One region of the Bacillus sp. UNC322MFChir4.1 genome, then DNA from elsewhere that is predicted to be linked to it. Evidence: a T-box and tRNA genes for the amino acid it is inferred to sense, from the RefSeq annotation. Region 1 holds a T-box; the other holds one or more tRNA genes.
What was found. The T-box of region 1 lies ahead of serS (serine--tRNA ligase). A T-box ahead of a tRNA ligase gene usually reads a tRNA of that ligase, here a tRNA-Ser.
Positions count from the first base shown of each region.

Region 2: it encodes a tRNA-Ser, which carries the amino acid that the T-box ahead of serS (serine--tRNA ligase) is inferred to sense. The anticodon was not compared.

Region 1 covers NZ_JQKQ01000051.1:7,844-14,187, forward strand. Annotated here, with positions in the region: gene serS (serine--tRNA ligase) at 42-1,316, opposite strand; T-box leader at 1,367-1,588, opposite strand; gene pdxT (pyridoxal 5'-phosphate synthase glutaminase subunit PdxT) at 1,643-2,233, opposite strand; gene pdxS (pyridoxal 5'-phosphate synthase lyase subunit PdxS) at 2,251-3,138, opposite strand; gene BR72_RS16305 (D-alanyl-D-alanine carboxypeptidase family protein) at 3,446-4,765, opposite strand; gene guaB (IMP dehydrogenase) at 4,870-6,333, opposite strand.
Region 2 covers NZ_JQKQ01000022.1:38,647-44,990, forward strand. Annotated here, with positions in the region: gene BR72_RS09825 (Tex family protein) at 1-1,112, shown strand, start outside; gene cmpA (cortex morphogenetic protein CmpA) at 1,191-1,304, opposite strand; gene BR72_RS09830 (SprT family protein) at 1,412-1,858, shown strand; tRNA gene BR72_RS09835 (tRNA-Asn) at 1,982-2,056, shown strand; tRNA gene BR72_RS09840 (tRNA-Ser) at 2,065-2,155, shown strand; tRNA gene BR72_RS09845 (tRNA-Glu) at 2,162-2,233, shown strand; gene BR72_RS09850 (hypothetical protein) at 2,336-2,635, opposite strand; gene BR72_RS09855 (hypothetical protein) at 2,727-2,951, opposite strand; gene BR72_RS09860 (L-lactate dehydrogenase) at 3,290-4,234, shown strand; gene glgB (1,4-alpha-glucan branching protein GlgB) at 4,584-6,344, shown strand, end outside.

The sequences.
Region 1 (6,344 bases):
TATCCTAAAATAACACTAGGTGTATATTTATAAAAATGAATTTATTTAATTACTGTTTTTCCTCCCATATAAGGACGAAGAACCTCTGGAATAATAATAGAACCATCTTCTTGTTGGTAATTCTCTAAAAGAGCAGCTACCGTACGGCCAATTGCAAGCCCAGATCCGTTTAATGTATGAACAGGCTCTGGCTTCGCTTTTGTGTCACGACGGAAACGGATATTTGCACGGCGTGCTTGGAATGCTTCAAAGTTACTGCAAGAAGAAATTTCACGATATGTGCCGTAGCTAGGAATCCATACTTCAATATCATATTTCTTCGCTGCTGTAAATCCTAAATCCCCTGTACACATGCTCATCACACGGTATGGAAGACCTAATAACTGTAATACGCGCTCTGCGTCATTTGTTAATTTTTCTAATTCCTCATAAGAATCTTCAGGTTTTACAAATTTCACAAGCTCTACTTTATTAAATTGATGCTGACGAATTAAACCACGTGTATCACGACCAGCAGATCCTGCTTCAGAACGGAAACATGCACTAAACGCTGCATAACGAATTGGCAATTGCTCACCATTTAAAATTTCATCACGATGCAAGTTTGTTACAGGTACTTCAGCTGTAGGAATTAAGAAATAATCTTCACTCTCAATACGAAACGCATCTTCTTCAAACTTTGGAAGTTGCCCTGTTCCAATCATACTTGTACGATTTACGATATACGGAGGTAAAATTTCTTCATAGCCATGTTCCTCTGTATGAAGATCAAGCATGAAGTTAAATAAAGCACGTTCTAACTTTGCACCTGCTCCTTTATAGAATACAAAGCGGCTACCTGTTACTTTCCCAGCACGTTCAAAGTCGAGCATTCCTAAATCTGTTGCAAGATCCCAATGCGGCTTTGGTTCGAACGTAAATTCTGGAACATCTCCCCACGCACGAACTTGCACATTATCATCTTCCGTTTCGCCAATTGGTGTAGATTCATGTGGAATATTTGGAATAGATAACATTAATTTCTCAAGATCTTCTTCAACTGTACGAAGCTCATTATCAAGGTCTTTAACTTTATCGCTTACTTCACGCATTTCTAAGATAAGCGCCTCTGCATCTTTCTTTTCGCGTTTTAATACAGAAATTTGTTGAGATACTTCATTACGTTTGCTTTTTAGCTCTTCCGTTTGTACAAGTAACTCTCTTCTTTTTATATCTAATTCTTCGAAACGCCCAAAGTCTGTTAAGTCTTCGCCCCTATGTTGTAGTTTCGCTTTTACTTCTTCAAAGTTTGTACGCAAAATTTTAATATCAAGCATGCTATTTCCTCCTTTATTTTTACAAAAACAAAAAACTCCCGTCCCTATAACAAAGGGACGGGAGTTAACCCGCGTTGCCACCCTAATTGAAAGCATAATTGCTTTCCTCTCAAGTAGAGATAACGGCTCTTTACCGGAAATGCTTACTAGTCAACAGACTGTTCCACACTTCACTCCAGGATGGATTCACAAGTCGCTTCTATCGGTTTTCACCAACCACCGACTCTCTATAAGAAACGTCTCTTGCTACTACTTCCTATCAACACATTTATCATATAAAATAGTTACCATCAATTTACTATAATCTTACACAAGTTTCAAGTCAATTATACAGCTTTTTTCATTTTCGCTTCCTTTACCATCTCTACAAAGTAAGCTGTGACACGATGATCATCTGTTAATTCTGGATGGAAAGACGCTGCTAATAAGTGATTTTGACGAACCGCGACCATACGATCTTCATATGTGCATAATACTTCGATATGATCTTCTACATCCACAACATAAGGCGCACGAATAAATACGCCAACAAAGTCTTTGCCTACTCCTTCCATCGAAAGAGCAGCCTCAAAGCTATCTTTTTGGCGGCCAAACGCATTACGTTCAACTGTAATATCCATTACACCAATATGTGGTTCCTCATATCCAACAAGGTTCTTTGCAAGTAAGATCATACCTGCACATGTACCAAACATCGGTTTTCCTGCTTTAGCAAATTCACGAAGAGGTTCCATGAAACTATATTTATCAATAAGACGGCGCATTGTTGTACTTTCACCGCCCGGTAAAATAAGGCCATCTACTTCCTCTAATTGCTCTGTACGCTTCACAATCACTGCTTGTGCACCAGTTGCTTCTATTGCACGTACATGTTCACGAACCGCTCCTTGAAGTCCTAATACACCGATTGTAACCATTTCAAAAACTCCTTTAATTACCAACCGCGCTCTTGCATGCGTTGTTCTGGTAATAATGTTGAAATTTCAACACCTTTCATTGCATTACCTAGTCCTTTAGAAAGGCGAGCAATTAATTCATAATCTTCATAATGCGTTGTTGCTTCAACAATCGCACGTGCAAATTTCTCTGGGTTTTCTGATTTGAAAATACCAGAACCTACGAATACGCCATCTGCACCTAGTTGCATCATTAATGCAGCATCTGCTGGTGTTGCAACACCGCCTGCTGCAAAGTTTACAACTGGTAAACGACCAAGGCGCTTAATTTCAAGTAATACTTCATAAGGAGCACCAGTATTCTTTGCATATGTCATTAATTCATCTTCACGTAGATTCGCAACTTGACGAATTTCTGCGTTTACTTGACGCATATGGCGTACAGCCTCTACGATATTCCCTGTTCCAGGTTCACCTTTCGTACGAAGCATTGATGCACCTTCAGCAATACGACGTGCTGCTTCACCAATATCACGGCATCCACATACAAATGGGACAGTGTAATCACGTTTATTTAAATGGTATACTTCATCAGCTGGAGTTAATACTTCACTCTCGTCGATATAGTCTACCCCTAACGATTCAAGTACACGCGCTTCCACAAGATGACCAATACGGCATTTTGCCATAACTGGAATTGATACAGCACCCATTACTTCTTCTACAATTGTTGGATCTGCCATACGCGAAACGCCGCCTGCTGCACGAATATCAGCTGGAACACGTTCTAATGCCATAACAGCAACTGCACCTGCTGCTTCTGCAATTTTTGCTTGCTCAGCGTTGACTACGTCCATAATGACGCCGCCTTTTTGCATTTCTGCCATTCCACGTTTTACGCGCTCTGTTCCTGTTACATTTAACATGTACAAAAAACCCCCCTAGGTGAATTGCTTTTTCCTCGCTCAAGGCGAAAATTAAGAATACTCTTACATTCTACCATTATCTATTGGAGATTTGTCTACTATTTTTTTCAATAAAGTGAAACTTCCATCGGTAAGGATTTCCCCCTCCCAAATGACGGAAAGCCCGCTTAACCTAGCGCATACCAGCAATTACTCTCCACCGATCTTTTGGGCTTCTCTCTAAATCTTGAGTGGGAACAACCGTCCGCGAATGCCTAGGATTAAGTCGGTGCGAAAAATAGAAAAAAAACCCCCTTATCGGGAGCTTTTAGAACCAACCTTTTACAGTATCAACTGTACCATTCCATATACCGCTAAAAAAAGAACCAATGCTTCGCATAGAAAGAACAAACCAATTCGCCTTTTCTACTTCTTGTTTTGTTACAAGATCTACTTGCATGGATTTACCAGTTAAAAATCCTACATCATTAGCATCTTTTGCTGATACATTCATATAACCAAGTGTTGTACCTTTTTTAATTGGTGCTTCTTTTTCTTTACTTACTGCTTTAAAATCTGCTTTATAAATAGTCTGACTACCCTTTGGCATTGGAAGTACAATTTCTTCCTTCGTCTGCACTGATACCTCTGTATCTTTTGCTTTATTTACATGAACCGTTTCATGACCTTTTACTTGAGAACCTTTTGGATATATTGTTTTCATTTGGAAATTTGTAAAACCATAATCAAATAGTTTCTTCGTTTCATCAAAACGTGCTGTCTCAGAACTTGTTTTAATAACAACAGAAATTAAACGCATACCATTACGCTCTGCTGTACCTGTAAAGCAATAACCAGCTTCATCCGTATGACCTGTCTTTAAGCCATCTACGCCTTCATAGCCCTTAACTAACCCTTTTAACATCCAATTCCAGTTCGCCATATCAATTGGATATTTTCCACCTTTTTGGAATGTCTTTTTTGGGATTTTTGCTGTATCAAGAACCTTCGGATAATCTTGAAGTAAATGTTGTGCTAATAAAGCACAGTCTTTAGCAGACATTTTATTTTCTTCATCTGGACCTGTACCTTCAGGTTGTTTTCCTTTTAAGTCCTTATTAATTAATCCTGTAGAATTCACAAATTTATAATTTTGTAATCCTAGTTCCTTTGCCTTATCATTCATCATTTTAGCAAAATTGCCTTCTGAGCCACCGATTAATTCAGCCAAAGCAATTGTTGCACCATTAGCAGAATAAATTGCCATTGCCTCATATAATTCTTTTACGGTATATGTACCACCGTTTTCTAAAGGAACATTTGATAAAGAACGATCTTGTGAAATTATATGAGCATACTCAGAAATCTTAACTTTTTGATCCCACTTAACTTTACCTTTTGCTACCGCTTCATGAACTAAGTATTCACTCATCATTTTTGTCATACTAGCAATTGCTAGTTGTTCATCTGGATTTTTTTGATATAAAATCTTTCCAGAGTTCGCTTCCACTAAAATTGCCGCACCTGCTTCAACATTCAACGCAGAATTTGTTTCTGCAAACGCGCTGCTGTACGTAAAAAACATACTGCAGAATAGTGTAAGTGCCGTTACAATCACAATCATTTGCTTACGGAACATACCTGTCACTGTTGTTACCCCCAATATATTTGTACTCACATAAACGTTATTCTAACACAATCAAAAAAAAATAGACAGAGATACTAAATCTCTGCCTATTTTTATATGAGACATTATAATGAATAGTTTGGCGCTTCTTTTGTAATTTGGATATCATGCGGATGGCTTTCACGTAATCCAGCACCCGACATGCGAATAAACTGTGCATTTTCACGCAAGAATGTTAAATCAGCTGCACCGCAATATCCCATACCTGCACGTAATCCACCAACTAATTGGTGTACTGTATCTGCTAAAGGACCTTTATATGGAACACGGCCTTCAATTCCTTCTGGAACAAGTTTTTTGTTTCCTTCTTGGAAGTAACGATCTTTACTTCCTTTTTCCATTGCTCCAACAGAACCCATGCCGCGGTACACTTTAAATTGACGTCCTTGATAAATTTCTGTTTCTCCTGGACTTTCTGCTACACCAGCAAAAATGCTACCAAGCATAACAACGTGTGCACCAGCTGCTAATGCTTTTACAATATCACCAGAATATTTAATGCCTCCATCAGCAATGACTGGAATACCGTGTTTACGAGCTTCCGTTGCACAATCATACACTGCTGTTAATTGAGGGACACCAACACCAGCTACAACGCGTGTTGTACAAATAGAACCCGGTCCAATACCTACTTTAACAATATTTGCACCTGCTTCAATTAATTCGCGAGTTGCTTCCGCTGTCGCAACGTTACCAGCAATAATATTTAGGTTTGGATACTTTTCACGAACTTCTCTTACTTTGTCTAATACACCTTTTGAATGTCCATGTGCAGTATCTAGAACAATTACATCTACGTTTGCTTTTACTAACGCATCGATACGCTGCATTGCATCAGCTGTTACGCCAACAGCTGCACCAACTAATAAACGACCTTGTTTATCTTTTGCAGAGTTTGGAAACTCGATTACTTTTTCAATGTCTTTAATTGTAATAAGACCTTGTAATACACCGTTGTCATCAACAAGAGGGAGTTTTTCAATTTTATGTTGTTGTAGAATTTTTTCAGCATCTTCTAATGTTGTACCAACTGGAGCTGTAATTAATTGTTCTTTCGTCATTACATCAGAAATCAGAATAGAATAATCTTGGATAAAACGCATATCACGATTTGTAATAATACCGACAAGCTTTTGCTCTTCAGTATTATTTACAATTGGAACACCTGAAATACGGTATTTCCCCATTAAATGTTCTGCATCATACACTTGATGTTCCGGAGTTAAAAAGAAAGGATCTGTAATAACGCCGCTTTCAGAACGTTTTACTTTGTCTACTTGTTCAGCTTGTTGTTCAATAGACATATTTTTATGGACAATACCAAGTCCACCTTGACGAGCCATTGCGATTGCCATATCAGCTTCTGTTACCGTATCCATACCCGCACTAATTAAAGGGATATTTAATTGTAATGTTTCAGATAAAACCGTTTTTACACTTACTTCTCGTGGTAATACTTCTGACTTAGCTGGCACAAGTAATACATCATCAAACGTTAAACCTTCTTTAACAAATTTAGATTCCCACATAAATGATTCCC
Region 2 (6,344 bases), on a different contig from region 1:
CGCATCCGCCTGTCCGGAAGTATGAAGAAGCGAAAAAGAAATGTATTTCCATTTTAGAAAAGTATGAAGTAGAAGTAATTGCGATTGGAAATGGTACGGCTTCTCGTGAAACGGAAGAATTTATTGTAGATGTACTACAGACAGTTTCTCATGATGTGTTTTATATTATTGTCAATGAAGCGGGGGCAAGTGTATATTCCGCATCAGAATTAGCGAGAGAAGAGTTTCCGAATTTGCAAGTTGAAGAAAGAAGCGCGGTTTCTATAGGGAGACGTTTGCAAGATCCGCTTGCAGAATTAGTAAAGATTGATCCAAAGTCTGTTGGGGTAGGGCAATACCAACATGATGTATCGCAAAAACGGTTGAATGAATCATTAACATTTGTTGTTGAAACAGCTGTAAACCAAGTTGGGGTGAATGTAAATACTGCTTCTGTTTCCTTATTACAATATGTTTCTGGTTTATCAAAAACAGTTGCAAAAAATATTGTGAAAAAACGTGAAGAGAGCGGGAAGTTTACGAAACGTGCTGAACTGAAAGATATACCACGATTAGGTGCAAAGACATATGAACAATGCATCGGATTTTTACGGGTTTTAGAAGGTGAGAATCCACTTGATCGAACAAGCATTCATCCAGAGCAATATAAGAATGTGGAATTGTTAGTGAAAAGTTTAGGGTTATCTATTACAGATGTTGGACAGCCTCATTTGCAAAAACGCTTAGAGGAAGTGGAAGTTTCCTCGTTATCAGAGCAAACGGGCGTTGGTGAACCAACGCTGCGAGACATTATTGATGCCCTTATCCGTCCGGAGCGAGACTTACGTGATGAATTACCGAAGCCGCTTCTTAAAAAAGGTATCTTAAAACTAGAAGATTTAAAACGTGGTATGGAATTAGAAGGTACAGTTCGGAATGTTGTAGATTTCGGTGCTTTTGTTGACATCGGTGTAAAACAAGATGGACTAGTTCATATTTCGAAAATGAGTAAACAGTTTGTAAAACATCCATTAGATATTGTGTCTGTCGGACAAATTGTAAAAGTGTGGGTCGATGATGTTGATATGAAAAAAGGACGCGTCGCTTTATCTATGTTACCGTTAGAAGATTAAAAAGCCACGCCTATGGATGCGTTTATTGTTAGTTGAATGAAAAGGGAGTGGAATATGTTGATCCATTCCCTTTGTTTATTAGGGATGTTGCTTTTTTTTATAAAAAAACCAGCATTCGTTAAGTAATTTGATTTGATAGCGGTTTTTTTCATAATAAGCACGCCGCATTTGTTTGCGAAGCCATGCTGGCATATGAATCCCTCCTTTGATAAGAATGAGGATGGGTATATGTACTATTTAATGTATGCATGAGACCGACGAGACGTGTGGATTTATTTTAATGGGTAGGAGAGATGAGGATGTATGAAGTAGATATTCAGAGATTAGTGGAGGAAGTATCGATAAATTATTTTGCGAGCCCTTTTTTGCATAAGGCGGTGTTTAATAAACGGTTACGTACGACAGGTGGGCGGTATATATTAAGCACTCATAATATAGAACTAAATTATCATTATTATGTAAAGTATGGGGAAAAGGAATTGATTGAAGTAATTAAACATGAGTTATGTCATTATCATTTGCATATTATGGGGAAAGGGTACCAGCATAGAGATAAAGACTTTCGTGAATTATTAAAGCAGGTGAACGCACCGCGTTTTTGTAAAAGAATGTCCGGGAGACAAGTAGAGGTAAAACAATATGTGTATGAATGTATAACGTGTCATTTTCAATATGTAAGAAGACGCAGAGTAAATACAGTTCGTTATGTGTGCGGGAAGTGTAAAGGGAAATTAAAGCAGGTTTAAAAACTCCTTGACACTAAAAAAACAATCCAGTATATTATAAACATGTCACGTCACTACAGAATGTTGTAGGAAGCACTTGACTTAGAAAATGAATTTTTATAAGATATAAATTGTCTTAAATATTCCGCAGTAGCTCAGTGGTAGAGCTATCGGCTGTTAACCGATCGGTCGTAGGTTCGAGTCCTACCTGCGGAGCCATATAATATAGAGAAGTACCCAAGTGGCTCAAGGGGCTCCCCTGCTAAGGGAGTAGATCGCTTACGCGGTGCGAGGGTTCGAATCCCTTCTTCTCTGCCAGAAATTGGCCCGTTGGTCAAGTGGTTAAGACACCGCCCTTTCACGGCGGTAACACGGGTTCGAATCCCGTACGGGTCATACTAAAGAGATAGCATGTGATGCTATCTCTTTTTTTATTTGTCTTGTAGTGATTAATAATGTATCCTCGATCTTACTTTCACTTTCTCATAAATAATAATGTTAAAGTACAATTGCATCAATGCGTTCGCAATTAACGAGGACAATGCGCCCACTATTATTTAGAAATGTAGCAAGACCTGTGCTAAAGTGAAACCCTGCAAAATTTGAAACGGTTAATGGCACGCCATTAATTATAATTTCGTTTACTTTTTTTCCTAACTGAAAGGTGTTTAAAAGGTAACAAATATCTTCAAAATATTTTTCTTTATTTTTTATATATAAAGATTGTATATCTGTATCCTTTACTAAATTTGGGTTAAATATTTTAGGGCTAGCAATATGGTTTATGAAAATTGACATGGTTCTTTCCCTCTTTTTCTTTTGTATATTTCGGATGGAACTATATGTTGAAATGATAAAAGAGAGCTTCAAAAAAGCTCTCTTTTATCAACTAGCTTGCCTCAATTCGAAGCGCTTGAATATCGCGGCAATCTATAAGGATTACGCCGCCTGCTTCATCTCCTTCTGTATCTACAAACGTTGCACAAAAGTTCTGAGGATTAAAATTAACAAAAGTAACATCATCTATAAAGTTTCCATTTAGAAAAATATCTACTTCTGTACCAGGCTGTAAAGTTTCGAGTTGCTCACAGACGCATTTTGTATGCTTATTTATATCAATCAACGCCTTTCAAAATAAATTTTTAATTCAATATATAATATATTTCTAAGCTGAAAAAAGGTGTGGACAAATTATATACAGTTTTGAAGGGAATAGTATGTGAAATTAGGCGTGTATAGATGAAATTGAGATGGATTCCACATTTGATACAATAACTTTCCCCTATCTGTGAAATAATTCACAAATAGGTCAAAAAAATGTGAATACATTCACAAGTAATCGTGCTACAATATGAATGTAAACAAGATAAACAACATAAAAATAGTATTTTAATTATTAACTTAAATGACAATGATAATAATGAGATTGGAAAATAGAGAGGGGATTTTACCATGAAAAAAGGTATTAACCGCGTAGTATTAGTAGGAACAGGAGCTGTAGGCTGTAGCTATGCATATTCTATGATTAACCAAGGTGTAGTTGAAGAGTTTGTTCTTGTTGATGTAAACGAAGCAAAAGCAGAAGGCGAAGCGATGGATTTAAGCCATGCGGTTCCATTTGCGCCAGCTCCAACAAAAGTTTGGAAAGGTAGCTATGCAGATTGTAAAGATGCAGATCTTGTTGTTATCACTGCTGGATTACCACAAAAGCCAGGTGAAACTCGCTTAGATTTAGTTGAGAAGAATACAAAAATTTATAAACAAATCGTTCGCGGTATTATGGATAGTGGATTTGATGGTATTTTCTTAGTTGCAACTAACCCAGTGGATATTTTAACTTATGTAACTTGGAAAGAATCTGGATTACCAAAAGAGCGCGTAATTGGTTCTGGTACAACTCTAGACTCTGCTCGTTTGCGTTATATGCTAGGTGAGTACTTAGAGGTAGACCCACGTAATGTGCATGCGTATATCATTGGTGAACATGGTGACACAGAGCTTCCTGTATGGAGCCATGCTACGATCGGCGTACAAAAGCTAGAAACAATCTTAGCGAACAATGAAAAGTACAACCAAAGTGATTTAGATGAAATCTTTGTAAATGTTCGAGATGCTGCTTATCATATTATTCAACGTAAAGGCTCAACTTACTACGGTATCGGTATGGCACTATTACGTGTAACGAAAGCGATCCTAAACAACGAGAACAGCGTATTGACAGTATCTGCATATCTTGAAGGGCAATATGGACAACAAGATGTTTACATAGGTGTTCCAGCAGTTATCAACCGTCAAGGTGTTCGAGAAATTGTAGAGCTTGAATTAAATGCAGAAGAAGAATTGAAATTTGATCATTCTATAAAAGTGTTAAAAGAAACTATGGCACCAGTACTATAATTCAAATTGTATAAATCCCTTTCCGGCCTCCCCTATATCCTTTTTGCCGGAAGGGGTTTTTTTATGTTTTATTTGAATGGAAAGTAATAACAAAATAGAGCAGTAGATCTTTTTCTTCCCCACTAAAAAATTATTCTAAAATAAAGCGTTTACAATGAATATTCGCCAAAATTCGATATTTTTCGGTTAAATTTCATGAAATTATCGCAGATTTCTATAAATAAACGAATGTTTTTTTATAAAATCGCAAGGATATTTCAATTTACTGAAGAATAGTAATAACGTATTTAAAATTCTGTCATCATGTGAGGTGAACATAGTGATTGAGACGAAATGTAATGTGAAAGACATGTTATTGTTCCATGAAGAAAAGTTTTATGATAGCTACGAGATTCTTGGTGCTCATTTGACGATGGAAAATGGAATGGAAGGTACACGTTTTTCCGTATGGGCACCTCATGCACAAGCTGTGAGTATTGTGGGAGATTTTAATGAGTGGAATTGCGAGATACATGAAATGATACGAGTGACTGAGAAAGGGATTTGGTCTTTATTTATACCGAATATTTCTCAGCAGGAATTATACAAGTATGCCATTCAAACACGAGAAGGGCATACGCTTTTAAAAGCAGATCCGTATGCAATGTGTGCTGAAGTTCGGCCCAATACGGCATCCGTTGTTTACGATATAAAAGGATATGAATGGAAAGATCAGAAGTGGTTCCAAAAAAAGAAACGAAAGTCCATCTATAACGAAGCAATAGCCATTTATGAACTTCACTTTGGTTCGTGGAAAAGGAAAGAAGATGGGTCTTTTTTTTCTTATAGAGAAATGGCAGATGAACTTATTCCATATGTAGCGGAGCATCAATTTACTCATGTGGAAATTATGCCGCTCGTTGAACATCCATATGACCGCTCTTGGGGATATCAAGGAACGGGATATTATGCGCCGACTAGTAGATACGGAACGCCACAAGATTTTATGTATTTTGTCGATGAATGTCACAAATATGGGATCGGTGTCATTTTAGATTGGGTACCGGGACATTTTTGTAAAGATGCTCATGGGCTTTATTTGTTTGATGGAGAACCGACGTATGAATATAAAGATCTTGATGTGCAAGAAAACCGTGTATGGGGGACGGTGAATTTTGATTTAGGAAAACAAGAAGTGCGAAATTTTCTTATTTCAAATGCGCTGTTTTGGATGAGGTTTTATCATATTGACGGTTTTCGGGTAGATGCGGTTGCGAATATGTTGTATTGGGAGCGAAGTGGGGGGCAGGAAAGCAATGAACATGCGGTGGCGTTCTTGCAACAGTTAAATGAAGCTGTATTTAAAGAAGATCCTACTTTCTTAATGACTGCAGAAGATTCAACAGCATGGCCGCTTGTAACAGCACCGACGTATGAAGGTGGACTTGGCTTTAATTATAAGTGGAATATGGGCTGGATGAATGACATTTTAAAATATATGGAATGCGCGCCGGAGTATCGGAAATATATTCATGACAAAGTAACATTTTCGCTGCTGTACGCGTATTCTGAGAACTTTATTTTACCTTTATCGCATGATGAGGTTGTACATGGGAAGAAGTCGCTGTTAAATAAAATGCCGGGTGATTATTGGTCCAAATTTGCGCAGCTTCGTTTATTGTACGGCTATTTATTTACACATCCAGGGAAGAAGCTTCTCTTTATGGGTGGCGAGTTTGGACAATTTGATGAATGGAAAGACCTTGAAGACTTAGATTGGAGTTTACATGACTTTGAGATGCATAATTGTATGCATGATTATTTCAAGGAGCTCATAGCATTGTATAAGCGCTCCAAGCCGCTTTGGCAGCTTGACCATACACCGAAAGGATTTCAGTGGATTGACGCAGATAATCGTGAACAAAGTGTTTTTTCATTTATTCGACAAGGCGAAAGAGAAGAGGATCTTCTCGTTATCGTTTGTAATTTTACGAGCGCGGTGTATGAAAGCTATAAAATTGGTGTACCAGCATTTCGTTATTATAACGAAATTTTAAATAGCGATAGTTCTACATATGGCGGTTCAGGAAAAATGAATAAGAAGCGATTAAAGGCGATTATGGAACCTTAT